DNA from 3 places in the Parazoarcus communis genome. Region 2 is predicted to be linked to each of the others. Evidence: predicted binding sites of a transcription regulator. Region 2 holds the regulator's gene; each other region holds the start of a gene.
What was found. Region 2 encodes HrcA, which represses chaperone genes, less so after heat shock. Its sites were predicted from a motif close to TNTTAGCACTCNNNGNCNNNGAGTGCTAANA; they were not measured.
Positions count from the first base shown of each region.

Region 1: the regulator HrcA is predicted to act here: its motif matches at 2,707-2,737, upstream of groES (co-chaperone GroES).
Region 3: the regulator HrcA is predicted to act here: its motif matches at 4,518-4,548, upstream of rpoH (RNA polymerase sigma factor RpoH).

Region 1 covers NZ_CP022187.1:4,219,676-4,229,246, reverse strand. Annotated here, with positions in the region: gene CEW83_RS19290 (response regulator transcription factor) at 1-302, opposite strand, end outside; gene groL (chaperonin GroEL) at 628-2,280, opposite strand; gene groES (co-chaperone GroES) at 2,334-2,624, opposite strand; gene CEW83_RS19275 (autotransporter assembly complex protein TamA) at 2,807-4,564, opposite strand; gene CEW83_RS19270 (class 1 fructose-bisphosphatase) at 4,554-5,555, opposite strand; gene CEW83_RS19265 (D-amino acid dehydrogenase) at 5,728-6,990, shown strand; gene CEW83_RS19260 (hemerythrin domain-containing protein) at 7,019-7,513, opposite strand; gene CEW83_RS19255 (glycosyltransferase) at 7,696-8,883, shown strand; gene CEW83_RS19250 (ClpXP protease specificity-enhancing factor) at 8,895-9,365, opposite strand; gene CEW83_RS19245 (glutathione S-transferase N-terminal domain-containing protein) at 9,436-9,571, opposite strand, start outside.
Region 2 covers NZ_CP022187.1:4,555,427-4,564,997, reverse strand. Annotated here, with positions in the region: gene carA (glutamine-hydrolyzing carbamoyl-phosphate synthase small subunit) at 1-431, opposite strand, end outside; gene CEW83_RS20895 (response regulator) at 662-3,130, opposite strand; gene dapB (4-hydroxy-tetrahydrodipicolinate reductase) at 3,140-3,946, opposite strand; gene CEW83_RS20885 (outer membrane protein assembly factor BamE) at 3,995-4,408, opposite strand; gene fur (ferric iron uptake transcriptional regulator) at 4,527-4,958, shown strand; gene recN (DNA repair protein RecN) at 5,021-6,676, opposite strand; gene CEW83_RS20870 (NAD kinase) at 6,736-7,620, opposite strand; gene hrcA (heat-inducible transcriptional repressor HrcA) at 7,732-8,760, shown strand; gene hemH (ferrochelatase) at 8,820-9,571, shown strand, end outside.
Region 3 covers NZ_CP022187.1:2,828,329-2,837,899, forward strand. Annotated here, with positions in the region: gene CEW83_RS12880 (GMC family oxidoreductase) at 1-558, opposite strand, end outside; gene CEW83_RS12885 (gluconate 2-dehydrogenase subunit 3 family protein) at 539-1,078, opposite strand; gene CEW83_RS12890 (autotransporter outer membrane beta-barrel domain-containing protein) at 1,247-2,911, opposite strand; gene CEW83_RS12895 (tetratricopeptide repeat protein) at 3,414-4,469, shown strand; gene rpoH (RNA polymerase sigma factor RpoH) at 4,574-5,428, shown strand; gene CEW83_RS12905 (SCO family protein) at 5,487-6,068, opposite strand; gene cyoE (heme o synthase) at 6,079-6,978, opposite strand; gene CEW83_RS12915 (COX15/CtaA family protein) at 7,009-8,055, opposite strand; gene CEW83_RS12920 (hypothetical protein) at 8,052-8,696, opposite strand; gene CEW83_RS12925 (SURF1 family protein) at 8,662-9,402, opposite strand; gene CEW83_RS12930 (twin transmembrane helix small protein) at 9,490-9,571, shown strand, end outside.

The DNA.
Region 1 (9,571 bases), 340 kb from region 2:
TTGGTCATGTAGTCGTCCGCGCCCGCATCAAGGCCGCGCACGCGATCCTCGACACCGTCCTGCGCGGTGAGGATCAGGACCGGTATTGCAGACTTGCGCCCCCGCAATCGTTTGAGCACCTCGATTCCTGGCAGCTTCGGGAGTCCAAGGTCGAGAATCAGCAGGTCGTAGGGCTGCGAAGCGAGCGCTGCATCCGCGTCTGCACCATTGGCGACATGGTCGATTGCATACCCGCCACGCTTGAGTGCCCTGCCGATTCCGTCGGCGATGACTGGGTCATCTTCCGCTAGAAGAATGCGCATAGGATTCCGGATGTAAGTTGAATGTAAGCGGAACCCATTAAATTCAGCCCCGCTGTTCTCCTTTTACTCGGTCTTCGGGAACGCACGCGTTCAGCAGCGCACGCGTTCCGGGGAGCGTCGCGCTCATGGCGCCGATGCTCCCTGCCGTCTTTTCCTTTCTCCGCGATTATCCCACGCCTGAGTCATTGCGCGTAGCGCTTTGCTCCATGCGCGATTGCGCGCGCCCTTGCCCCGCGCCATTACGAGCTGGGGGCAGGACTCGACAGGCAAAAAAAAGCCCCGCCGAAGCGGGGCTTTTGAGCCGGACCGTAAGGTCAGCGGGCAATTACATGCCCATGCCGCCCATACCGCCCATACCACCCATGCCGCCCATGTCGGGCATGCCGCCACCAGCCTTGTCGTCGGCCAGTTCAGCAACCATGCAGTCGGTGGTGAGCATCAGGCCAGCAACCGAAGCTGCGTTCTGCAGCGCGGTGCGGGTCACCTTGGTGGGATCCAGCACGCCCATCTCGACCATGTCGCCGTACTCGCCGGTCGCAGCGTTGTAGCCGAAGTTGCCTTCACCTTCGGTCACGCGGTTCACCACCACCGAGGGCTCGTCACCCGCGTTGGCGACGATTTCGCGCAGCGGCTGCTCCATGGCGCGCAGCACGATCTTGATGCCTGCGTCCTGGTCATGGTTGTCACCCTTGAGGCCGGTGAGGTTGGCACGAGCACGCAGCAGGGCAACGCCGCCGCCGGGAACGATACCTTCTTCAACGGCAGCACGGGTGGCGTGCAGTGCGTCTTCGACGCGCGCCTTCTTTTCCTTCATTTCGACTTCGGTCGCAGCGCCAACCTTGATCAGCGCAACACCGCCGGCCAGCTTGGCCACGCGCTCTTGCAGTTTCTCACGATCGTAGTCGGAGGTTGCTTCTTCGATCTGAACACGGATCTGCTTGACGCGTGCTTCGATGCGCTCACCGTCGCCGGCACCGTCGATAACGATGGTGTTTTCCTTGCCGACTTCGATACGCTTGGCCTGGCCCAGCTCTTCCAGCGTGCACTTCTCGAGGGTCAGACCCACTTCTTCTGCGATCACCTGGCCGCCGGTCAGGACAGCGATGTCCTCCAGCATGGCCTTGCGGCGGTCACCGAAGCCCGGCGCCTTGACGGCGCAGGTCTTGAGGATGCCACGGATGTTGTTCACCACCAGGGTCGCCAGCGCTTCGCCATCGACATCTTCAGCGATGATCAGCAGCGGACGGCCAGCCTTGGCAACTTGCTCGAGTACCGGCAGCAGGTCACGGATGTTGGAGATCTTCTTGTCGAACAGCAGAACGAACGGGTTGTCGAGGATGGCAACCTGCTTGTCCGGGTTGTTGATGAAGTAGGGCGACAGGTAGCCGCGGTCGAACTGCATGCCTTCGACGACGTCGAGTTCGTTGGCGAGGCTCTTGCCGTCTTCAACGGTGATCACGCCTTCCTTGCCAACCTTGTCCATGGCGCGGGCGATGATCTCGCCGATGTCAGCGTCGGAGTTGGCGGAGATCGAACCGACCTGGGCGATTTCCTTGTTGGTCGAGCAGGGCTTCGACAGCTTCTTCAGCTCGTCGATGGTGGCGATGACAGCCTTGTCGATACCGCGCTTGAGGTCCATCGGGTTCATGCCGGCAGCAACGAACTTCATGCCTTCACGAACGATCGACTGAGCCAGCACGGTTGCCGTGGTGGTGCCGTCACCGGCGATGTCGGAGGTCTTGGAAGCAACTTCCTTGACCATCTGAGCGCCCATGTTCTCGAACTTGTCCTTCAGTTCGATTTCCTTGGCGACCGAAACACCGTCCTTGGTCACGGTCGGGGCGCCGAAGGAGCGCTCGAGCACGACGTTGCGACCCTTGGGGCCGAGGGTGACCTTGACCGCGTTGGCCAGGGTGTTGATACCAGCAACCATGCGCTCGCGCGCGGAATCACCGAACTTGACTTCTTTAGCAGCCATTCTTTAGAACTCCTGAATTATTTCGAATCGAGAATCGTGGGATTGCGGGAGGCTCAGCCTTCAACCACGCCCATGATGTCTTCTTCGCGCATGACGAGCAGCTCGTCGCCTTCGACCTTCACGGACTGGCCGGCGTACTTGCCGAACAGCACCTTGTCGCCCACCTTGACGGCCATCGGACGCACGTTGCCGTCGTCCAGGATCTTGCCGTTGCCGACAGCCAGCACTTCGCCCTGATCGGGCTTTTCACCGGCGGAATCGGGGATCACGATACCGCTGGCGGTCTTGCGTTCGGCTTCCAGACGCTTGACGATCACGCGATCGTGCAGGGGACGAATCTTCATCGAGTTCACTCCTTAGTACTGTTTAAACTGTGGCGGGACCATCCCGCCGGAAAATTCGCAGTGGTCACGGCTTGCGCCGGACTGTTAGCACTCACTGCCAACGAGTGCTAATAATAGGGGCGGGGTTTCGCTATTTCAAGAGCGGAGACGGAAGAAAAATTTGCTGCGCCGCAGCGAGCAGTTCAGAACGCGACCGCTACGCCAAAGTGCAGACGCAGCCGGGCGTCGTCGTGGCCCCATGCGAGATCGATCGCCAGCGGGCCTGCCGGACTGCGCCAGCGCGCACCCAGACCGTAGCCGGTGCGCAGTCGGAACTCACTGCGAGAGTCCGCGGCATCGCCGGCATCGACGAATGCCGCCACGCCCCAGTCGCGACGAAACCAATGCACGTACTCGCCACTGAGCGTTCCCAGATAGCGGCCACCCACGGTTGCATCGCCTTCGGTCACGCCGAGGCTCTGATAGGCATAACCCCGCACCGATTGCGAGCCGCCGGCGCGGAACAGGAAATCCTGCGGGATACCGTCGCGGGAAGGTGCGAGCGTGGCACCCAGCTCTCCGCGCAGGGTCAGCATGTCGGCCTCACCGATCGGAAAATAGTGCTGATATCGGCCATAGAGGCGCACGAAGTCCTGCTCCGCAAGCGCAATGCTCGAACCGCCGCCAATCTGCACCTCGAGAACATGCCCGCGCCGCGGATCGAGCACGTTATCCACCGCTCGCTGCACCCAGGTCCAGTTTGCCGTCAGGGTTGTCAGGCTGGACGAATCGGCGCCATCGGGATGCAGGGACTCATGCTGCAGCCGCAGCGCGATCTGGGTTTCGATATCACCCCGAACGGTGGTGCGGCCGATACCGATCGCCTGACTTTCCGTCTTCAGCCCTTCAAGATCGCTGTTGTCGATCAACGCGCCGATGCTGTCGCGATGGCCGTCGGGCGCAGGCGGAAAGAACAGATCGGCAAACACGGACTGGCGCAGTTGCTCGAGACGAATGCCCGATGACAGCTCCCATCCACGCGAAAGAATATTGACGTCGCGATACGCTGCCTCGACCCGATAGCCGGTATTGCTCGATACACCGGCACCGAAACTCAGGCGCCGCGACTGGGCTTCAGCCACTTGCACACGCACGGGCACGGCAGCAGCCAGCGCCGGGTCACGCTCGATATCGACCACCACCGAGGCAAACTGGGGTGCGCCCTGCAAGGCCTCCTGCAAGGCAAGCAGCGCGTCATGATCATAGATATCGCCCGCCTCAACCGTGCTGTAGCGCGTAACAAGGTCGGCCGGCAGACGGGTCAGGCCAGTGACTGCGAGCTCGCCAAGCCTGAAGGTCGGGCCGCTGTCGATCACGACCGACAGCCCCACTTCGGTGCCGGCTTCATTGACTTCGGCACGCGTACTCAGTGTGCGCGCAGCAGCGTAACGGCGGCGACTCACCGCATCGAGCAACTGCTGTTTGGCACGATCCCATTCGGACTGACGAAAGGGTCTGCCCACTGGCAAGGCCCAGTTTTCGCGCAGGCTGTCACGCAAGGCTGCTGCCTCGGCATCGCTCGCACTCGCCAGTTCGCCTTCGAAACCGATATCGACCGCGGTAATGGCGGCACGCACGCCAGGCTCCACGACCAGCGTCCATCTATCACCGCTGCGCCGGTCGAGCCTGACTTCGGACTTGAAGTAGCCTTCCGTGGATAACAGGTCGACGACTTCCCGCCGCGTGCGACGCACCAGCGCGGTCTGATCGGGCCCGACCTCGGGCACCGTCAGCTCGGCCGACTTCAGCACGCGCACGTGTTGCCGCAGCAGTGCGCTGACGGCGTCCGGCGCCTCGAGCGCCACGCTGACGCGATCCTGTGCCCCGGCACCGTTTCCCCACAAGAGAAGACATCCCAGGGCCAGGTGGCTCAGCGCACGGAAAAGTGAATCAAGCTTCAAGATGATATGCAGTCACGCGTTCGACCTCGCTCTTCGAGCCGAGCACGACAGGCACACGCTGGTGCAGCTTGCTGGGCTTGATGTCGAGGATGCGCTCGCGCCCGGTGGTCGCTGCGCCACCGGCCTGTTCGATCAGCATGGCCATCGGATTGGCTTCGTACATGAGCCGCAGCTTGCCGCCCTGGGCGCGGCATTTTTCGTCGAGCGGATACATGAAGATGCCGCCTCGGGTCAGCACACGGTGCACGTCAGCCACCATTGATGCCACCCAGCGCATGTTGAAATCGACACCTCGGGGGCCGGCCTTGCCTTCCTGCAGTTCGGCGATATAACGCTGAACCGGCGCCTCCCAGTGGCGGGCGTTGGACGCATTGATGGCGTATTCGCGGGTTTCCTCGGGCACCGTCATGTAAGGAGTGGTGTAGACGAAGCTGCCCATCTCGCGATCGAGCGTGAAGGCGTGAACGCCCTTGCCCACTGTCAGCACCAGCTGGGTGGAGGGGCCGTAGATCGCATAGCCGGCGGCCACCTGCTCGCTGCCCGGCTGCATGAAGCTTTCCTCGGTCGGATCGCCCTCGCCCTCGGGGTTGCGCAGCACCGAGAAGATCGTGCCCACCGTGACGTTGATGTCGATGTTTGACGAACCGTCGAGCGGGTCGAACATCAGCAGATAGCCGCCCTTGGGGAAATCGAACGGGATCTGATGCACGGTTTCGACCTCTTCGGACGCCATCGCCGCAAGGTGGCCACCCCATTCGTTGGCCTGAAGCAGGATCTCGTTGGCAATCACGTCGAGCTTCTTCTGTGCCTCGCCCTGCACGTTGTCCGTGCCGGCCTCGCCCAGCACGCCTGCGAGCGCCCCTTTGGACACATTGACACCGATTGCCTTGCAGGCGCGAGCCACGACCTCGAGCAAGAGCCGCAGATCGGCCGATACGCGTCCGGCGCGCTGCTGCTCGATCAGGAATTGGGTAAGGGTGACGCGACGCATGTGCAAAACTCCCGGAGACGGATGATTGAAGATGTCAGACCCGATTATCCCGTTTCCGCGACGTCTGCGCACCACGAGATGCACACTGGCGGTTATCATTTACGGCTTGGCGGTTCGCTGCCCTGCCCCGGACACGTACCGGGCAGTCTTTCTGGAGCACATAAGCCAAGTTATGCATGTGATGGTTCTCGGCGCCGGCATCACCGGCGTCACCACCGCCTGGTACCTGAAGCAGGCGGGGTTCGAGGTCAGCGTGATAGACCGCCAGCCGCAGGCCGGACAGGAAACGAGCTTTGCCAATGGCGGTCAGATCTCGGTCAGCCATCCCGAGCCCTGGGCCAACCCTGCAGCACCTTTCCTGGCGCTGCGCTGGCTCGGCCGGGATGACGCTCCGCTGCGCTTCAGCCCTCAGGCAAGCCTTGACCAGTGGCGTTGGGCGCTGTCCTTTCTGCATGAGTGTCTGCCGTGGCGCACGCAGCGCAACACCGAGGCGATTGCAGCGCTTGCCATCCACAGTCAGCGCGAGCTGCACCGGGTACGCGCAGCCGCCGGCATCGGGAACGACTACGATGCGCGCGAGCAGGGCATTCTTCACCTGTTTTTCAGCGCCAGGGATTTCGCGCATGCACCGGCACGCGCCGAGCATCTGATGCGACTCGGCATTGACGTCCGGGTGTGCTCAGCCGCCGAATGCCTTGCAATCGAGCCCGCGCTCGCCGCGCTTGCGCCGACGCTCGCGGGTGGTCTGCATGCACCGGGCGACGAGAACGGCGACGCGATGCGTTTTACCAGCGCGCTGGCGAAGGTGCTCGCACGCGACGGTGTGCAGTTCCACTATCAGACGACAATCGAGCGTCTGACCCACACTGGCGGCCTGATCGACGGTGTCGAGGTACGTGACAGCGAAGGGCGGGCTGGCACCCTCACCGCCAACGCCTATGTGGTGTGCATGGGCAGCTTCAGCCCGCTCATCGTGCACTCGCTTGGCGAACACCTGCCGATCTATCCGGTGAAGGGCTATTCGATCACGGCGCCGGTTGCGGACCCGGCACGGGCTCCGCAGGTCAGCCTGACCGATGAATCCCGCCGCATCGTCTGCTCCCGGCTCGGCGACCGGCTGCGTATCGCCGGCACAGCCGAACTCAACGGCTTTGACCTCACGATCGATCCCGCGCGCGGCCGTGCGATTCTGGACTGGGCCCGCACGCGGCTGCCCGGCGCCATCGACCCGGCTCAGGCGAAACTGTGGACCGGGCTGCGCCCCGCCACCCCGAGCAACCTGCCGATCATCGGCAAGGGGCGCGGCGTCAATCTCTGGTACAACACCGGCCACGGCACGCTGGGCTGGACCCTGGCCTGCGGCTCGGCCGAGATTCTCGCCGGCCTGATGCACGGTCGCGCACCGACCGTGCCCTTCCCCGTCCGGCGCCCCTGACACAGCGGGCGCATCGCGGGGGGGGGGCTTACACCTTCTCCGCGTCCGCCCGGGCAGGTGCAGACGTGCAGGCACAACTGCCTGCCGGTGCACTCCCGCTGCAGTCACCCTCAGGCGGCGTGATCACGCCGGTCTCGACATCGAAGCCGATACTGTCCAGATGAAAGGCCAGTGCGGCATCCATGCCATTGACGTGATTGTCGAACCAGGCAGGCAACTCCTCCATCAGCCGTTTGCCCAGAAACGCATCACCACGCTCGAGACGATTGCGTACGTCACGCATCACGACCAGGACACGGTCGTGCTCGGCACGATGGCAGCCGGGGAAATTCACCTGCTCCATCCAGCGATTTTCCTGATCGAAATGTGCTTCGGTGTGGGCGATGAAGTCATCGAGGCGTGCCAGAAAGTGCTCGGGCGCAGCCTCGACAACGGCGTTGTAGTGGCTCACGAACTCCTCGTGGGTCTGGTCCATCTTTCCGAGACCGAGCTGAAGCTGCTCGTTCCATTGCATCAGTGCCATCCTTGCATTCTCCTGAACATCGGCCCACTCGGGCCTTGCGGTGCCGCTTTATAACGCAGAATCGTCACCGGTCCGATGATGTCGGTCAACCGCATACTGTAAAAACCCTTCCCCTCCAGGACACTGCAATGAAGCGGTCATCGGGAAACGCTAGATTGGGCTGACGACAACCGGCACAGACCATGAACATCCTGATGATTTCAGATGTGTTCTTTCCCCGCATCAATGGGGTCAGCACATCGATAGAGACGTTCCGCAACTCTCTCAAGGCACGCGGCATCCGCTCCACGCTCATTGCCCCCGCCTACCCTCAGCACAGCACCAGCAGCGCGGGCGACATCATCCGGATTCCCTCGCGCTTCATCCCGCTAGACCCGGAGGATCGCATGATGCAGCGTGCGGCGATCCACGACCAGATCGCAGCCTTGCAGGGACAGCGCTTCGATCTGGTGCACATCCACACGCCCTTCGTTGCGCACTACGCCGGACTCGAACTGGCGAAGGCCCTCGACCTTCCCTGCGTCGCCACGTATCACACGTTTTTTGAGGAATACCTCTTTCACTACGTACCCTTCGTGCCCCGCGCATGGCTGCGCGGCGCGGCACGACGCTTCTCGCGCCAGCAGTGCAACGAACTCGACGCCGTCATCGTGCCCTCACGGGCGATGGCCGATACGCTTGCGGCCTACGGTGTGAGCACGCCGGTGCACATCCTCCCCACCGGGATTCCGGAACACCAGTTTCACGGTGGCGACGGCTGTCACTTTCGTCAGCGCTACGACATTCCCAAGAGCCGGCGCCTGCTGCTCTTTGTCGGCCGGGTCGCACACGAGAAGAACATCGACTTTCTCATCGACATGGTCGGTGAGCTGCGCAGGAGCGAGCCCGCGGCAATGCTGCTCATTACCGGAGAAGGTCCTGCGCTGAGCAGCCTGCGCACGAAGGTCGAACGTGCAGGCCTCGGCGAGCACATCCGCTTCCTCGGCTACCTCGACCGTCACAACGAACTGCACGATTGCTATCGGGCCGCGGATCTCTTTGTATTTGCGTCACGCACCGAAACGCAGGGGCTTGTGCTGCTGGAAGCGATGGCACTGGGCACGCCGGTGGTGGCCCTTGCCGAAATGGGAACGGTGGATATCCTGGCACCGCAGCAGGGCTGCAGGATCGCGCCGAACAATCCGGTCCGCTTTGCGGAGATCGTTGCCCAACTGCTGAGCGATCGCAGACAACTGCAGCAACTGGGGAGCGATGCGCGGGACTATGCGCAGCAGTGGCACACCGAGGAGATGAGTCGGCGACTCGGCGCACTCTACGAAACGTGGGTCACAGATCACCGGCGTCAGGCGGCGCAGCTGAGCGTCGCCTGACGGGGTGGGTATTACTTGACGATCTTGAGATGGCCGCCACGAGGGGGCGGCGGACGATCGTCACCGGACTTGGGCGACTCGGACGGCTCGGGCGATGCCTCGGGCTCGGGTGCAAGCTCGAGCCCCGTCACATCGGCGTCATCCGGCGCATCTTCTTCGAACGGCTCACCATCATCGATGTCCGCCTCGAACGCCATGCCCTGCCCGTTCTCGCGCGCATAGACGGCCAGAACATTGCTCATCGGAATCAGGATGTGTTGCACCGAGCCGTTGAAACGCGCCTGAAAGCTGATCGACTCATTGTCCATCGTCAACTTGTTGGTCGCGTCCGCCCCGACGTTGAGCACAATCTGACCGTCCTTGCCGTAGCCGGGTGGCACGCGGGTGCTGGAATCGACCCGGGCGGCAAGATAGGGCGTGAAGCCCTGATCAGAACACCATTCGTAGATGGCACGAACCAGGTAAGGCTTGGTGGATACCATGTCTTGCGTGTCCTAAGTTCCGCCCGACCGGACCGCACAATCCCGCGCGACCGGTCGAAGCGTCGTCATGTCAGCGCCGCATTACCTTCTCGGACGGCGTCAGCGCGTCGATGAAACCCTGACGGCTGAAAATGCGCTCGGCGTACTTCATCATCGGAGCAGCCGCTTTCGGCAGTTCGATTCCGTAGTGCTCAAGACGCCACAGC
Region 2 (9,571 bases):
TTCAGGGTCTCGCCGGGGGAGGCGGTGACGATGCACCCAGCCTGCGCACCCTTCTCGCGAAGCACGCGCGTCAGCTTGCGGGTATCGAGCCCGGCAATCGCAACCACGTTGCTATCGGCAAGATAGGCGTCGAGACGCTGACTCATGCGGAAGTTGGAGGGAAGAATGGGAAGATCACGGATCACAAGGCCGGCAGCATGCACTCGACCAGACTCGACGTCCTCGAGGTTGACACCGGTATTGCCAATGTGAGGGTAGGTCAGCGTCACGATCTGGCGGCAGTAACTCGGATCAGTCAGAATTTCCTGATAACCCGACATCGAGGTATTGAACACCACCTCGCCGACCGTACTGCCAACCGCACCGATACCCTTGCCGTAGAAAACCGTTCCGTCGGCAAGCGCAAGAAGGGCGGGCGGGAAAGCAGTCACGAAAAACTCCTGGATTCAGCCGAAAAGACCGGAGCGAGCCCGAATCGGGCCACTCCATATGCGAAAAACGGGACGAGCCTATTGGCCAATCCCGCCATCAAATCGGCGGAATTCTAACGTTTTTCGAGCGTTGAAGCAACGCACTCCGGCCATCCGCCCGTCTGCCCCCCTCCCGAACAGCGCCGGCAAGGCAATCGTCATGCGAAAAAATGTCAGGCCACTTCGCGCCGCTAGCGCTGAAGCGACGGTCGCAACGCAGTGGCGAGCGCATTCATCTCGCGCAGCAAGGTCTCGAGCAGCGCCCCCGAAGCGGCGGGGTCGGCATTGCGTGCAGCCGATTCGACCGCCTTCGATGCCTCGGTTGCACGCTGCGCACCGAACAGGCCAACCGAGCCCTTGATCGAATGCGCCAACTCGCCGAGGCGGACGAGATCACCCCTGGCGCCGGCTCCGCGCAACTCCGACAGAGTGCCGCCAAGATCGCGAAAGAACACGACGAGAAGCTGCTGCACGATCTCTTCGTCGCCGTCGAACAGGGCGCGCGTCTCGCCGAGGTCGGCAACACCACTTCCGTCGCCGCCCTCGGCCTCGAGCAGACTCTTGTCACCGTCGACGCCGGCGTCGGACACCGGCTCGCACATCCGTCCGATTGCAGCAACAAGGTCGGCCGGCCTGATAGGCTTGCTCACGTAATCGTCCATGCCCGCTTCGAGACAGCGCTCGCGGTCGCCGGCCATGGCATGCGCCGTCATCGCGACAATGGGAATGGGGCGCCAGTCGCCCTGGATCGCCCAGCTGCGCCGCGCCTCGCGCGCACGGATTGCCTGCGTTGCCTCCAGCCCGCCCATCACCGGCATCTGCAGATCCATCAGGATCAGGTCGAACCGTCCACCGTCGAAGGCTTCAACAGCCTCTTCGCCATTGTTTGCGACCGTCACCCGGTGCCCGATCTTCTCCAGCATGCGGGTCGCCACCGTCTGGTTCACCGGATTGTCCTCGACCAGCAGGATCTCGAGCTTGCGCTGCGGCGCATCCATCTCGCACAGGATCTCGGTCAGCGACTTCTCGGGATCGAAGGCACCGATCACCTCGTCGCCCGCCTGATCCCCACAATGCGCCACCTGCAGCGCCTCGATCAGATCATCCCGGGAAAAAGGCTTTGATATGCGGGACTTGAGCCCAAGCTGATGGCAGCGGGCAAGGTCGTTGCGCTGGGAATGACTGGACAGCATCATCACGATCCGGTCCAGCCACGGCACCGCCTCATGGTAGCGGCGGGCGAGATCAAACCCACCCGGATCGGGCATGGCCGCATCCATCAGAACGAATGCAAACGGATCGTTGCGCTCGTGCGCGGCGGCGAGCGCCTCAAGCGCAGCCTCGCCCGACTGGACACAACGCGACGCGATGCCGCAGGCCTTGAGCATGGCGCAGATCGACCGTCCGAACCCCTCATTGACTGCGGCCACAAGGATACGACCGCCACGCAGGGGGCCCAGCACTGGCGGCTTCGCATCGGCCACCACATCGAGGCGCACATTGAAGGAGAAACAGCTGCCGACGCCGGGTTCGCTGCTGACCTGAATCGCCCCGTCCATGAGGTCCACCAGATGACGGCAGATCGCCAGCCCGAGGCCGGTACCCCCGTACTTGCGCGTCGTTGAGCTGTCGGCCTGCGAAAACGCACCGAACACGGCTTCCTGCTTGTCGGGCGCAATCCCGATGCCGGTGTCGCGCACGGAGAACGCGAGACCGGCCTTGCTGCCTTCTCTCGCCCCCAGCGCGACGCGAACCTCCACCTCGCCCTGGTCGGTAAATTTGATGGCATTGCCGATCAGATTGGTCAGTACCTGTCGCAAACGCACCGGGTCGCCCCGCAGCACGGCGGGCACGTCCGGATCGATCACCGAGTACAACTCGACCCCTTTCTGGTGCGAGCGCAGCGCAAGAACCCGGATCGTCTCGGAAATCACCGCCGCGATCGAGAAGTCGATGCTCTCGAGCGTCATCCGCCCCGCTTCGATACGGGAGAAATCGAGGATGTCGTTGATGATCGTCAGCAGCGCCTCCGCCGACGACTTGACCGTCAGCAGGTATTCGCGTTGCTCAGGAGCCAGCGCCGAATCGAGCAGCAGCTCGGTCATGCCGAGAATGCCGTTCATCGGCGTACGAATCTCGTGACTCATGTTGGCGAGAAAATCGCCTTTCGCACGACTGGCCGCCTCGGCCTGCTCCTTTGCCTGCAGCAACTCCATTTCCCGGGTGCGCTCGCGCGTCACATCGGTGTAGATCCCGATCACCCGCTGCCACCGCCCATCGGGCATGCGATCGCGCACCTGACCGCGCGCACTGAGCCAGCGCGACTGTCCGTCCGCCGCCCGAATCCTGAACTGAACCTCGAACAGGGGAAGCTCGCCGCGCAGATGAGCGAGCAGGCACTCGTTCATCCGCTCCCGGTCTTCTTCGTGGACGAGTGGCAGCCAGTTGTCGAAAGGCGCCTCCTTGGTGCCCTCCTCGTACCCAAGCCAGCTGCGCCAGCGAGAATCGACGACAAGGCACTTGGTCGACGTTTCCCACTCCCACAGCCCGGTGTGCGCACCGAGCTTGACCAGCTCCAGACAATCATTGGCCCGGTCGAGCTCCGCGCGCAGCTGCTCGACAGTGCCAGCCTCGCCAGACATCGCCGGGCCCTCGCTCATGGAGCCGGCTCAGCGCAGGCCGAGCACATCCTGCATGTCAAACAGACCACTGCTGCGGCCTGCGAGGAAGCGCGCGGCGCGCATCGAACCGAGCGCATACGGCATGCGACTGCCCGACTTGTGCGTGATCTCGATACGCTCTCCGATACCAGCGAACAGCACGGTATGGTCGCCAACGACGTCGCCACCGCGAATCGTCGAAAAACCGATGGTTTCGGCCTTGCGCTCACCGGTCACGCCTTCGCGACCGTAAATGGCGCAGTCCTCGAGATCACGGTCAAGCGCTTTCGCAACGACCTCGCCCATGCGCAAGGCGGTACCCGAGGGCGCGTCGACCTTGAAGCGGTGGTGAGCCTCGATGACCTCGACGTCATAGCCATCGTTGAGGATCTTCGCCGCAACCTCGAGCAGGCGGAAGACGGCGTTCACCCCCACCGCCATGTTGGGCGCGAAAACAACGGGCACCGACTGCGCCGCGGCAGCGATTGCAGCCTTGCCGGCAGCATCGAAACCGGTGGTACCGATCACCATTGCCTTGCCGAGCCCGCGTGCGATCTCGAGATGCTCAAGCGTGCCCTCGGGCCGGGTGAAATCGATCACACAGTCTGCGGCGGCAATGGCAGCGGAGGCATCGTCACCGATTGCAACGCCACTGACGATGCCGAGCATCTCCCCTGCGTCCCTTCCGATAAAAGGCGTGCCGGGGCGATCGAATGCCGCTGCCAGCACGATGTCCTCGTCCTTGTGGGCAGCCTCGATCAACATGCGGCCCATGCGGCCGGACGCGCCGGCAATCGCAACGCGGATAGGCGTCATCATCAAAATCCTGTCAGTCATCTGGCCCGTCAACGGGCGCTCAAAAAATCAGTCCTTGGGTGCCGCAGGCACTTCGACGACCCGGGTGCGGGCAGCCTGCTGCGAATCCACCGCCGCCGTGGCGTCGCCGCCGGTCACATCACCATCGATATGATCAAGGCGGTCATCGACGAAGAATACGGAGATCACCCGCTGCTCGACCTCGCCCATGCCCGGACGGAAGCGATACACGTAGTCCCAGCGGTCGGTGCGAAAGACATCGGTAACGAGCGGAGACCCGAGTACGAAACGCACCTGATCGCGTGACATGCCGCGCTTGAGCTGCGCGACCATTGACTGGTCGACGTAGTTGCCCTGGCGGATATCGATGCGATAAGGCGTGATGCGGTCGGTGATGGAATCGAACGAGCAGCCCGCAAGCAGGCTGGCGGCGGCAAGCGCCGAAATAAGCGATAAACGCATGGACAGGGTCACTTTAACGCGCACGGAACTGCGCATGGTTCTCAGTAAAGGTCAAAAAATATAACATAGCGACGCAACACAACGTTGTCTTGCTCCTCAGCCACACCGACAGGCGACCATGTCCGAGAACTCGCAGAACCTAAAAAACATCGGTCTCAAGGCCACCTACCCGCGCCTCAAGATCCTCGACCTGTTCCAGACCACGGAACAGCGTCACCTCACCGCGGAAGACGTCTATCGACTGCTGATGAACGAAGGCATGGATATCGGGCTGGCAACAGTCTATCGCGTACTGACGCAGTTCGAGCAGGCCGGCCTGCTCGAACGGCATTACTTCGAGTCCGGCAAAGCCGTCTTCGAACTCAACAAGGGCGGACACCACGACCATCTCGTCTGCCTGCAGTGCGGGAAGGTCGAAGAATTCTTCGACCCGGAAATCGAGCGCCGCCAGAACATCGTTGCCGAGGAGCGCGGCTTCGCGGTGAAGGAACATGCGCTCTATCTTTACGCCGACTGTCTGCGCAAGGACTGCCCGAACCGCAGCGACTGACCGGCTCAGCCGCGACCACGAATCGACCGCACGTCTCGCTCTGATCGCAGCCGGGCGTGCCGTCAGACCTGTCCCAGCATCTCGGCTGCATGCCTTCGTGTCGTATCGGTGATGCTCACGCCGCCAAGCATGCGGGCAATCTCCTCGACCCGCTGCCCGGCGTCAAGCGCCGTCACTGCACTCAATGTCTCGCCACCCCGCTCTGCCTTGGCGATCTGCCACTGCCAGTCGGCGCAGGCGGCAACCTGTGGCAAATGCGTGACGCACAGCACCTGCCGGTCGCGTCCGAGACGATGAAGCAGCTTGCCCACGATCTCGGCCACTCGCCCGCCGATCCCGACATCCACTTCGTCGAAAATCAGGGTCGGTGTCGCCGAGTCACGACTGGTCATGACCTGAATCGCCAGCCCGATGCGCGAGAGCTCGCCTCCGGAAGCAACCTTGGCCAGCCCGCGCAGGCTCTGTCCCTGGTTGGCAGCAACCAGGAATTCGACATTCTCGGCGCCGTGAAGCGTGGGCTCGCATGGCGCCAGCGACACCTCAAACCGCCCCCCCTCCATTGCCAGGGACTGCATCGCCTCGGTGATTTCTGCCGAGAGCTTGACTGCCGCAGGCGCACGCGCTGCCGACAGGCGGCTCGCAGCCGCATCGTAGGCAGCACGCGCCGCCGCTTCGGCGGCTTCGAGACGGGCAGGATCCGCGCTTGCCTCAAGCTCGGTGAGGCGCTGACACCAGTTCGCCTCCAGTTCGGGGAGCGCTTCGGGCGCGACACGGTACTTGCGTGCGACATCCATAACCGCGGTGATCCTGCGTTCGATCTCGCCCAGACGCTGAGGGTCGAGATCGAGCCGGTCGCGGTAACGGCGCAGCGCATGCAGCGCCTCATCCGCCTGAATCGCAGCAGAGGCGAGCAAGTCGCGCACTTCATTCAGCGAGGCGTCGATGGAACTCATCTCGTCGAGCCTGGCATCGAGCCGGCCAAGCACGACGGACACCGCGTAATCGCCCTCGCCCAGCGCTTCAAGGGTTTCGTCCGCACCTTCCATCAGCCCTGCCGCGTGGGCGAGCCGGCCATGTTCGGCGTTGAGCTCGACCCATTCTTCGCCGTTGAAGGCAAGGTCCTTCAGTTCCTTGAGCTGCCAGGTGAGGAGTTCGCGCTCGCGGGCGGAGGCGGCGGAATCGAGCTCTGCATTGCGTCGCAGTTCGCTGATGCGCTGCCATTCGCGCCAGCAGGTGGCGACAGCGGCGCCAAGTGGCGCGGCACCGGCATGCGTGTCCAGCAGTTGCCGCTGGGCGTCTGCGCGCAACAGGGCATGATGGGCATGCTGCCCGTGAATGTCGGCGAGCCAGTCCCCGGCGACCCGCAGCTGTGCCAGTGTCACCGGGACACCGTTGATCCAGGCTTTGCCACGACCATTCGCGTCGACCACCCGGCGCAGAATCACGGTGTCGTCGTCGGGCGGCAGCTCCTGCTCGTCAAGCCAGTCCGCAAGCCCCCCTCCCGGCGGCAGGCCAAACTCGGCGACGATGTCCGCCTTGGCCTGGCCCACGCGCACCACGCCGCTGTCGGCGCGACTGCCGAGCGCAAGCCCGAGCGCATCGAGCAGGATGGATTTGCCCGCACCGGTCTCGCCGGTCAGGGCACCAAAGCCCGCGCCGAACTCGAGCTCGAGACGATCGACAATGACGAAATCACGAATAGTCAGACGGCGCAGCATGGTCTCGCGTTCAGGTTGGTCGAACTGCCCCGCGCAGGACAGCTCATCAGTCGGACGGGTCAGTTGTGCCGCGGCGCCGCGCTCCAGTGCAGCTTCTCGCGCAGCATCGCAAAATAGCTGTAGCTCTTCGGATGCAGCAGACGCACGGCAAGTGGCGATCGGGTCAGGCGCACGCGGTCGCCCGCACGCGCATCAAACCGTGCCTGACCATCGAAATGCACCCGCGCATCATGCGGTGGCAGCAACTCGATTTCAATGCAGCACGAATCCGGCAGGGTCACCGGACGCGCGGTCAAGGCATGCGGACACAGGGGCACAAGTGCGATGCCGCCCACGCTCGGATGCAGGATAGGGCCGTTGGCCGACAACGCATAGGCCGTCGAACCGGTGGGCGTCGATATGATCATGCCGTCGGAGCGCTGGGTATAGACAAACTCGCCGTCAATCGACAGATCGAATTCAATCATGCGCCCGAGGTCGCCCTTGTTCACAACGACGTCGTTGAGCGCCAGCGTATGAAACACGCGCTGGCCCGCGCGCATCACCTCAGCATCGAGCATGAAGCGGGATTCCTCGCGGAAGCTGCCATCGAGGATTTCGCCCAGCCTCAGCAAGGCATCCTTGCGCGCGATGTCGGTCAGAAAGCCCAGCCGCCCGAGGTTGACGCCGACAAGCGGCACCGAACGCTCGGCAAGCCGGCGAGCCGTCGTGAGCATGGTGCCATCGCCACCAACAACCACGGCAAGATCACACTTCGCCGCAATCTCTTCATAGGCCGCGACCGGAAAACCTTCCGCCTGACCGATGGAACTCGCCGTACCCTGCTCGATCCACACTTCAAGACCCCGTTCGCGAAGATAGCGAGCGATCAGCAGCACCGACTCCGCCACATCCGGGCTCTGGTACTTTCCGATCAGGGCAACATTGGTAAAGCGCATAGTCATGGCTGCGGATTAAACCACATTCGGATTCCGTCATGCGCGGCCTTGCGGTCGATTGCCGCTTGGCAGCAAGGCACGCAGTTCCATAGAATCGGGCTATATTGCAGGCCAACCATGAAACCGCTCGACACCCGCTCCCAGATCCTGCTGAAAACGCTGATCGAACGCTACATCGCCGAGGGCCAGCCCGTCGGCTCGCGCGCGCTTTCACGCTATTCCGGACTTGAACTCTCACCCGCGACCGTACGCAACGTGATGAGCGACCTCGAGGAAATGGGGTTCATCTCCAGCCCGCACACCTCGGCAGGGAGAGTCCCCACCTCGCTCGGCTACCGCTTCTTCGTTGACGCGCTGCTCACGGTGCAGCCGATGGAAAGCAATCGGGTTCAGGCCCTGAAGGGACAGTTCCAGCCGGATCAGCCCGGACGCCTGATCAGCTCCGCATCGCACATGCTGTCCAACCTGACCCAGTTCGCTGGCGTCGTCGTGACACCGCGCAAGGATGCGGTGCGCATCCGTCAGATCGAGTTCATCAAACTGTCGGAAAACCGCATCCTGCTGATCATCGTCACCACCGCGGGCGACGTGCAGAACCGCATCCTCATCACCCGCCGCAGCTACAATTCATCAGAGCTCGGCGCTGCGGCGAGCTACCTGAACGAGCATTTTGCCGGCCTCGCGTTTGAAGACATTCGCAAGCGCATCCGCGAAGAGCTCCAGCAGTTGCGCAGCGACATGAGCGAGCTGATGACGGCCACCGTCGAAGCCGGCTCCGAGGCCGCAGAGGAATCCGCGCTCAATTACGTCATCTCGGGCGAAACCAATCTTCTCGACGTCGAAGACCTTTCGTCCAACATGTCGCGTCTGCGCGAACTGTTCAAACTTTTCGAGCAGCGCACCGGTCTCATGCAACTGCTGGATCTGTCCAACCGCGCGCAGGGCGTGCAGATCTTCATCGGGGATGAATCCGGCCTGGCCCAGCTCGACGGCTGCAGCGTGATCACGGCCCCCTACGAAGTCGACGGCCAACTGGTGGGCTCGGTCGGCGTGATCGGCCCGACACGCATGGCCTACGACAGGGTGATTCCGATCGTGGACATCACCGCCCGCCTGCTGTCGAACGCACTCTCGTCCAATTCCTGACTCTTCGCTGCGGATTCTTGCAGCGAAAGCCTGCTGCCTCACCTGACTGAAGGAAGAACATGGCCCGCTACTGGCCCGAGCCCGACTACAAACACGGCACCCCCGCACGCAAAGGCGTGCTGCTGGTCAATCTCGGCACGCCCGAAGCGCCGACCGCGCAAGCCCTGCGTCCCTACCTGAAGCAGTTCCTGTCCGACCCCCGCGTGGTGGAGATCCCGCGTGCGCTGTGGTGGATCATCCTCAACGGCATCATCCTCAACACGCGCCCGGCCAAGTCCGCGGCCAAGTATGCAAGCGTGTGGATGGATGCCGGCTCGCCGCTCAAGGTCCATACCGAACGCCAGGCCAAGCTGCTCGACGGCTACCTCAACGCGGCCACGGGAGGCGACGTCGAGGTGGCGTGGGCAATGCGCTACGGCGCCCCGTCAATTCCGGATGCGCTGCAGGAGCTGCGTGCGCGCAATTGCACCCGCATTCTCGTCGTACCGCTGTATCCGCAGTTTGCCGGCAGCACCACCGCCAGCGTGATGGACGAGGTCGCCCGTTGCATGCTGCACTGGCGCAACCTGCCCGAAATCCGCTATGTGCGAAGCTTCCAGGACGATCCGGGCTACATCGCCGCGATCGCCCAGAGCGTGCGCGAAAACTGGGTCAAGCACGGTGAGCCCGATCGGCTGCTGATGAGCTTTCACGGCGTTCCCCGGCGCACACTCGATCTTGGCGACCCGTATCACTGCGAATGCCACAAGACCGCGCGCCTGGTGGCCGAATCTCTCGACTTCCCGGCTGAGCGGATTCTGGTCACCTTCCA
Region 3 (9,571 bases), 1.7 Mb from region 2:
GGTGCTGTAGGCAAATGGGTGTGCTTCGTAGGGGAGCGGGGCCGAGCGAGGCCGATAGGGATCTGCCGCTGGGCCAGCGACCCCGACAAACCGCTCGGCCTCCAGGTAGTGCGGTTCAAGGTCCTGATAGGACAGAGGCCAGTCGGCGCCGACCCCGAAGCGACTGTGCAAGCGCATGGACTGCTGATTCAGGCGGTGCGCCTCACCGGTAAAGTGCAGTGAGCTCCCCCCCACGGCCCTCACGTGGTGATAGCCGAAGGAAGCGCGCCTGTCACCCGGATTGAGCAGACCGGATACATGGTTCCATGACCGGAGCTGAGACCACTGCCCGGACAAGGCCTGCATTTCACCGTAGGTATACCGCCCCTGGCTGCCCGCCTTGACCGGGAAGCCCTCCTCCCAGTCCCGTGTGCTCGCCTTGTAATCCTTGAAAGGGTCATAACGCGGCCCAGCCTCAAGGATCAGCACCCTCAAGCCCTTGCGGGTCAGTGCCCATGCCGCTGCACCGCCGCCCGCCCCCGAGCCGACGATCACAGTGTCATACACCCGCTTGGCCATTCGCCCTCCTTGCCGGTGCGAGCGTGTAATCGGGATATCCCCTGGGCTGAGGCGGCGATTCAAAACCCATTCCAACCCAACTTGCCGGCTCTGCGTAATAGAAGCTCATCAGATCTGCCAGCACTCGGTCGAAAAACATCTTCGGAATGCCGTTCCTGGGGCTTGCCTCAGCCTGCGCCACGATACGATCGCGCTGCTCCGGCCGCAAGGCTTCGAACGCCAGTCCGTATTGCGCGGACGCCTGGGCATCGAGCCACTGTGCTCCGAGCTCCAGCAACTGCGGATAGTTCACAATCCTGGCCGCATGCGCAACGAGGCGCCGATCAAGCTTCAACTGTGAGGCTGAAGGCGTCAAGTCCATTGGAATCAAGGTATCCACAAAGGCAGCAAGCAGTTTTCCCCGCCTTTGAGCCGCCCCCCCGGCAGCACGCAAAGGCACCATGCGCGTCAGCGTCCCGAAAAATACCGCAGCCCGCACCCCATGCCTGAGGAACCGGCGCCTGCTGTTGTGCACATTCATCACATTCAACTCGTACCAAGGACCGTGATGGGCTCCCGGATTCAGGGCCAACGCCCACCCGCCCGACGCCCCGTCGGACTATAACGTAAGCCTGAGCAGCCGACAGTGCGATCCAAGGTTGCAAAAAAAGGGGGCGCCCTGAGGCGCCCCCTTTTACGCAAACCAAGCTCAGAAACGCCAGCGACCAAACACCTGGCCATTAAGACTTTGATATTTCTCGCCTGCTTCCGCGCCGAGCTCAAGTGCCAACTCGAAACGATCGCTCATTTCCCAGTTCAAGCGCCCGGACAATGCATAGACGTCGCGGATGGCCTTCTGGCCTGTCGTCTCGAACTGGCCACCACCGCCAACAAATGCGCTGTTCGCCGTCGCGCCGTCGTTCTCGAACTCGTGGCGCCACAGCAGCTTGACTGCCGGACTCAGCACACTGCTGTCCGCGAGCTTCATGCTGGAGCTCAGCTCGACCCCCAGCAGCGAACGCAAACGACTCACATCATCGCTTTTCACTGCCAGCGAAAGGACGCCTGCGCCAGATTCGGTATAGCCACCCTGCTCTACGCGAAAGGTTTCGAAACCGAGCAGCGGCGTGAGTCGAAGCTTGTCGCTCAGTGCAAAGGGCATGCCCGCGATCACACGCATACCGTACAGCTGGCCGTCGAAATCGCCCTTGGCAACGCCGGTCAGGTGGGTATTCCGCTTGGTCGAGTAATCCTGATAGGCATACGCGACCATACCGTCGATATACCAGCGTTCAAACGAACGTCCAAAATAACCCGTCAACTGATAGGACGAAATGTCCGCGGCATCACCACTGCGGAAATCGTTCATGTCGACATCGGTCTTGGCATACGAGAACGCGCCACCCAGCAGCCAGCCGTTGCTCATCTGCGTATCGAATCCGGCCATCATGCCGTAAACATCGCTCTCCGAACCGGCAAAGCCACTCTTGGCACCCACCTTGGACTTGCTGCCAAACGCCTTCAGCCAGAAGCTGCGATTGAGTGCTTCGTCACCGGAGGACATGCCTTCCTGATGATCGCCCGCATGGGCGTTGTGCGCCGTCCTGAAACCGGACTGGACGCCGACACCGGTGCGTAGCGCATCAAGCCGCACCTGAACCGTGTCGAGCGCGGACGACGAAGTGCTCAATGCGGCCCCGCCCAGCACCACACTGCTTTCTGGAGAGATCAACTTCATCGCCAGACGCTGGCTATCGGGCGTCATCGACGAGATCGCCGCAATGACGGCCCCCATCTGCCCTGTCGACGTTCCATTGAGGGCATCGAGCACCCGTGCGACATCCTTCTCGCCCTGCTCGGCCACCGGCACGAAACCGCCGCTCCCGCCCAGTTGCGATGCACTCACTACCTGCGTCTGGTTGATGGGACCTGCGCCCGTGCCGTTGTAGGTGTCCCCTGCTGTGCCACCTACCGTATAGATGCGATAGCCTTCGAACGTAAACTGACCGGCGGTGGCGATAACTGTCCACGTCGCCTGTCCGGTCGGCGAAATGCCCGCAGCAGCCAGGCTGGTACTGTTGATACTGAAATAGGAACCGTCCTGCGATCCCCCAGCGGCAACCATGCCGTCGTACGTGAAGGTCTGAGTCCATGACCCGATGGTAAGCTGGATTGCATCACCGGCAGACCACGCGGTCGCGGTCGCGCCGCCACTGAAATTGACACTGACATCGCCATTACACGAGCCACCGCAGTTATTCTCAAACGTGAGCTGCGTAATCTGGATACCCTGCCCGCTGTTCAACGCAACGGGGGTGTTCGAACTTGCCTGTGTAAACAGGTGACCCGCACTCGCGGTCAAGGGCAGCAGCATGGCCGCAACGAAGAGCAGCGCTCCGCCCCACCACGCTCTAAGAATCTGAAAATATCGGATCACATTGAACCTCGGTTATTGTTTGTTACAAAACCCCTGAGTTTTCATTGTCTTTAGGCATAAAGCACGCGTCAAGACAATTCAGGCACTTATCAGGTATCTGCTACCCGCTTAATCTCTAAAATGCTACAAACCGCCAAATATATAGAACCTCTTATATTCGCGAACTCTTATTCGCGAGCGCAATTTGTACCAAATCAGCCCGAGAATCACAGATCAACCCAGATCCATCAAACGCCGCATCACGGTTTATTTCGCGCCGTATGCGAGTACTGCAAAGTCGGTCGATATCAGGCATTCTTTCGCACCTGACTGAATCAGCCCGAATATTCAGCGCCCCCAGGCGATTGCCAGGACCTGAAACGCCAGCGGGTTATCGCGCCAGCCTGATCCACTCAAACCTGAATCAGCAGTATTTCCACCATTGAATTCGAGTGTCACCATGAAAAAGTTCAGCCATTTCCTGCTTTGCCTTCTGCTTGCGAGCGGAATGAGCACCTCGGCGGTCGCCGACTTCAAGGCTGGGTCGGACGCTGCAAGCAAGGGCGACTTCGCAACAGCACAAAAGGAGTGGCAAACCGCAGCGACCGCCGGAAATGCCGACGCTCAGTTCAATCTGGGCGCATTGCTTCTTTCAGGACGGGCAGGCAAGGCCGATATCAGGAATGGCGTGAAATGGCTAGAAAAAGCGAGCGCCAATGGGCACACGGAGGCCTCATACGCGTTGGGCATGATTTATTTCAACGGCTCGGGCAATGAGTTGAAGATGGATCACCAGCGCGCGTTCAAGGCTTTTGAGCTTGCAGCGGCAAAGGGGCACCCCCCCTCACAGTTCAGCGCCGGCATGCTGCTTCTCAATGGCCAGGGAATGAAACACGATCCGTCGGCTGCGGTCGCATGGCTGACCAAGGCAGCGGATCAGGGTTACGTCATGGCCCAATACAATCTGGGCTTGTTTCATGCAGGCCAGCAGGGCGCCAAGGGCAAAGCCTTCAAGTGGTTCCTCAAGGCCGCCGAACAGGGGCTCCCGCAGGCTCAGCACACTGTTGCACGCATGTATATGGAAGGTCAGGGTACCCCGCGCGATCTCGCGCAGGCCAAGTCGTGGTTTCTTCGCGCAGCAGACAAGGGAAGCGTCGAGTCTCAGTACGGCGCAGGATTTCTGCTGTATGCCGGGATGGGCGAACAGAGGAACCCTGCCGAGGCGCTCAAGTGGTTTGAACGCGCTGCGAAGAACTGGGACAGAAACGCGCAGTTCCGGCTGGGGCAGATGTACCTGGAAGGCGATGGCGTTGCGAAGAACCTGACTGAAGCATACAAATGGCTGGACCTGGCCGCCTCTGGCGGACATGAAGACGCCCACTACCTCCGGGCCGCGGCCGGCCTCCAGATGCCGGACGCTGACACTGAACGCGCTCACCGACTGGCTCAGGAATGGTTCGATGCCAATCACAAGACCCCGCACAAGCATCAGGACCTGAAGCCCCACGGCCACTGACGCCCCCAGCACTCCATGAAGGGACTCCTGGGGGGGAACTCTTCCGCCCGTTAGCACTCAGACGCATCGAGTGCTAACATGCAGCTTGAGGAGGACCTGAATCAATGTCACAAGCTTTGTCGTTTCCCGTACCGTCAGCCACAGGCAGCATCGACCAGTACATCCAGTCGGTGAATCGCCTTCCGATGCTCACCGAGCAGGAAGAGGTGAGCCTGGCGACCCGGTTGCGCGACGAGGGTGATGTCGAAGCAGCCCGTGAGCTCGTCATGTCACACCTGCGCGTGGTTGTTTCCATCGCTCGCGGCTATCTGGGCTATGGCCTGCCGCATGCCGACCTCATCCAGGAAGGCAACATCGGTCTGATGAAGGCCGTCAAGCGCTTCGACCCTGCACGCGGCGTGCGTCTGGTGTCGTTCGCGATCCACTGGATCAAGGCCGAGATTCACGAGTACATCGTGAAGAACTGGCGTCTGGTCAAGATCGCCACCACCAAGGCGCAGCGCAAGCTGTTCTTCAACCTGCGCAGCCTGAAGAAGGACACCAGCACGCTGAACCCGGGTGAGGTGCAGACGATCGCCACGCACCTTGGCGTCAAGCCCGAAGAAGTGGTGGAAATGGAAACCCGTCTTGGCGGACGTGAAGTGCCGCTCGATGGCAGCAATGACGACGATGACGAGCGTTTCGCGCCGATTGCCTATCTGCCCGACCCGCACGCCGAGCCGTCCGAAGCCCTTGAACAGGCCGAAAACGCGCGTCTTCAGGACGAAGGACTGCGCGATGCGCTGGGTTCGCTCGATGATCGCAGCCGCGCCATCGTCCAGCGTCGCTGGCTGACCGAAGGCGACAGCGCGACCCTGCACGAACTCGCTGCAGAGTACGGCGTGTCTGCCGAACGAATCCGCCAGATCGAAGCCAAGGCCATGCAGAAGATGCGCGGACTGCTCGCCGAAACGGTCTGAGCAAGGTCTCCCGGCAACACACCCGACAAACGGCAGCGGCAACGCTGCCGTTTGCGTTTCAGCGTCCGGCGAGCAGCCTGCCGATGTCTTCGCTGATGTTGTCTGCGGTTTCGCCGTGCTTCACATACAGCCGCAACTTGCCTGACGGGTCGAAGACATAGGTCCCGGCCGAATGGTCGACCGTGTAGTTGCCACCCTCGGTATCGCCACTCTTGCGATAGAACACGCGGAAATCCTTCGCCACCGCCGCGGTGGCATCGAGATCGCCCACCAGCCCCAGGAAGCGCTTGTCGAACACCGGCACATACTGCGCGAGCAGCTCTGCCGTGTCGCGTTCGGGGTCGACGGTGACGAACAGCACCTGCACCTTGTCCGCCTCCGGGCCAAGCTTGCGCATCACCTCGCTCATGGTCGACAGATTGGTCGGACACACATCCGGACACTGCGTGTAGCCAAAGAAGATCGTCACCACCTTGCCGCTGAAATCGGCCAGCGTTCGAGGCGTGCCGTTGTGGTCGTCTAGCGCAAGCGTCTTGCCGTAATCGGCACCAGTAATGTCGGTAGCATGAAACGAAGGCGGGGGCTCGGCGCATGCGCCGACCAGCAGCACGGTGGCTGCCACAATCAGGGAACGAAGCATCAGGAAGGGGTCAGAAGCGAAGATAGTGGTCCGCAAGCAACGCGGCGAAGAGCAATGATAGATACAGGATGGAGAAGCGGAAAGTCCTGCGTGCCAGTGCGTCGCTGTAATCGCGATACAGGCGCCATGCGTAATGGATGAAACGGGCGCCGAGCGCAACGGCCGAGGCCAGATAGATCAGCCCGCTCATCTGCGTGGCAAAAGGCAGCAAGGTGACGCCGAACAGGATCAGCGTGTACAGCAGCACCGACAGCCGGGTGTACTCCGACCCGTGGGTGACCGGCAACATCGGCAGGCCGGCGCGCGCATAGTCGGCCGTGCGATAGAGCGCCAGCGCCCAGAAATGCGGCGGCGTCCACGCGAAGATGATCAGAAAGAGCAGGAGCGCGTCCCCACTCACGTCGCCGGTGACGGCGGCCCAGCCAAGTACCGGCGGCATCGCACCCGAGGCCCCGCCGATCACGATGTTCTGCGGGGTTCTGGGCTTCAGAAACACCGTGTAGACCACGGCGTAGCCGACAAACGTGGCGAGGGTGAGCCACATGGTGAGCGGATTCACCGCCTGATGCAGCACGAACAGCCCGCTGCCTCCGAGCACCGCCGCAAAGCCGGCGACCTCGCGCGGCGCCAGCTCGCCACGCGGCAGTGGGCGCGCCCGCGTGCGTGCCATTCGCGCATCGATCCCCTGCTCGATCAGACAGTTCATCGCGGCCGCAGCGCCCGCAACACATGCGATCCCGATGGTTGCGGCAAACACCGTCGCGGCGGATGGCAAACCGTCCGGAACGGCGAGGAACATGCCGATCACGGCACAGAAGACGATCAGCGCATTGACGCGTGGCTTGGTCAGCACGTAGAAGGCACGAAGCCGGCCACTGCCGAGTGCATGCCCCAGGGTGAGGGTTTTCATGAACGCACTCCTTTGTTTGGTTTAACCGTCTCAGGCCCGGCGCTGCGAACGCGGCGAAAGCGGCAGCAGACGCCCGAGCCCGGCCGGCGCCGGCCGCGCGATCCCGCGGGCCTGCAGACGGAAGTTGATCCACACCATCAAACCCACCAGCACTGCGGCGCCGGCGTTGTGCATCGCCGCCAGCGGCAGGGGCAGTGAAAGCGCGACGTTGGCGACACCGAGACAGATCTGCATCAGCACCGCAGCAATCAGCGCTACGCCTGCGCCCGCAGTAGGCACCCGCCGCGCCAGCGCCCAGCCCAGCATCAGCAACACCCCGCCGGCAACCAGCGCCCCCAGGCGGTGCGACCAGTGAATGGCGGTCAGTGCGGACAGTGAGAGCAGCTCGCCATCTGCCGTCATCCCCAGTTCACGCACGACGTGAAAGGCGTTCGCATAGTCGGCCACGGGCCACAGGCTGCCGTGGCAGGTCGGAAAATCGGTGCACGCCAGCGCGGCGTAATTGGTGCTGGTCCAGCCGCCCAGCGCAACCTGTACGGCCAGCACCAGCAAACCGGCCCGGGCAGCCCACAGAAGCCGGGGCGGCACGACCTCGCGCCGCGCGCCGGCAACCCGTGCGGCAAGCCACGTCAACAGAGCCAGCGTCGTCAGCCCACCCAGCAGATGGCCGGTGACGATGGCGGGCTTGAGCAGCAGGGTCACCGTCCACTTCCCGAGCAGGCCCTGAAAGATCACCACCCCCACCAGCAGCGTCGCCACCCACGGTGCGGCGCCCTTGTGACTGCGGTGTCGCCACGCCAGCACCGCAATGCCGATGATCATCAGGCCGAGACTTGCCGCCAGATAGCGATGCACCATTTCCTTCCATGCCTTGGGCAGACTCACCGGCCCATGGGGATCGGCGGCGTGTGCCCCCAGGATGTCTTCCGCCGCATGGTGAGGCGTGATCTTGCCGTAGCAGCCGGGCCAGTCCGGACACCCGAGGCCGGCATCGGCCAGACGCACGTAGGCGCCGAACACCACAACCACCGCAGTCAGCATCAGCGCCGCGAAGATGAGGCGGCGATATGCGTTCATTCGCGCCCTCCCCGGCCCAGCGCGGAGTACTTCAGCAGACGCTGCAGGTCCTTGTTCATTGCACGCGCGGCAGTTGTCGTATCCGCCTCATCGGCAAAATGCATCATCACGTTGCCCAGCGGATCGACCATCCACACCGAGCCCGGCGCAGCCGCAGGCAGTGCAGCCAGCCAGGCACTGTCGGCCCGCGCCAGTCGCAGGTCCTCGTGTGTCGCGAGCAGGGCCGAATCGGGCTCAGCTGCATCGGCGAGCAGCCAGACCCGCCCTACCCGGTCCATTTCCTTCGCCTGCGCCACCCGCGCCTGACGCGACACGTAGAGCGCGCGCGCGCAGGCCTCGTCGCATGCTGCGGGGGCAACAAGGAGCAAGGTCCATTTGCCCTCGAGTTCGCTGCGCTGCAGGGGCGCCTGTCCGCCCGCGCCCTGCAGCACCGTTGCCGGCAGCGCGGCGGGTGTCAGCAGGTCGCCGTGATTGACCCGTCCCTGAGGCGGCCACACATAGAACATGAGGTAGGACGCGATCACCGGCAGGACGCACACGAAGGCCAGCAGCAGCAGGGTGCGACGCCCCTTGCGCCGGTCGGCGGCCGTCACCGGCGGGCGGGCTTCAGCCACGGGCGAGTCGAGTTGAGCGGTCGTCATCGGATCTCCGTGTAATCAGGCGCCAGGCGGACCAGGCGCTCAGGCAGCCGGCGAGGCCGGCCAGGGCGTACCACTGAAATGCATAGGCATGGTGGCGATCGATGCCAGCGGCCGGCTGCGGCCAGTCGCGCACCAGTCCGTCGGCAGCCGGCGAGCGCTGCTGCAGCACCCACGCGGCCAGCAGGGCAGGTGCGACCAGCGCTGCATGGCGGCCCGGGTCGACCTGCTGCCATACCGGCGCCGCCGCCCCGCCACTGTCGGCCGCAAGCATGAACGGCGCGCGCTCGGGCAACCTGAGCACGCCTTCGAGCTGCTGTTCGCCTGCCGGCGTCGGCACCTGGGGCAACTGCCGGCGGTCGCCCACGGCCACCCAGCCGCGGTTCACCAGGACCGCCCCCGAGCCGTCGCTCAGCAGCAAGGGCGTCAGCACGTGATAGCCAGCCTGGCCCTGATGCGTGCGGTTGTCGATCAGCCGCGTGGCATCCTTGAGCCACACGCCCGAAAGCTTCACCGGCTGCCATTCCTCCAGCGTCGCGGCATCCGCGCGCAGCGGCCGCGCCGGTGCCTGCAGGAGGACATCGATGCGCGCCTGCAGCACTTCCTTCTCTGCGGCACGGCGCTGCTGCCAATTGCCCAGTTGCACGGTGAGCACCATCAGCGCCACGCCGGCAAGCAGGGGCAGGATTCGCAGCAGCTGGCGCTTCATTGCACGCCCCCTGCACAGAAAACAGGGGACAGCCGCGACGTTTCGGGCAAAAATGCGCCATCAGCCTTCTGCATCCGGAGTGCCGACATGCGTATCGTCGTAATCGTCTTCCTCGTCCTGATCCTCGTCAGCCTTGGCAGCGCGCTGGCTTCCATGTTGCGTGAAAAGG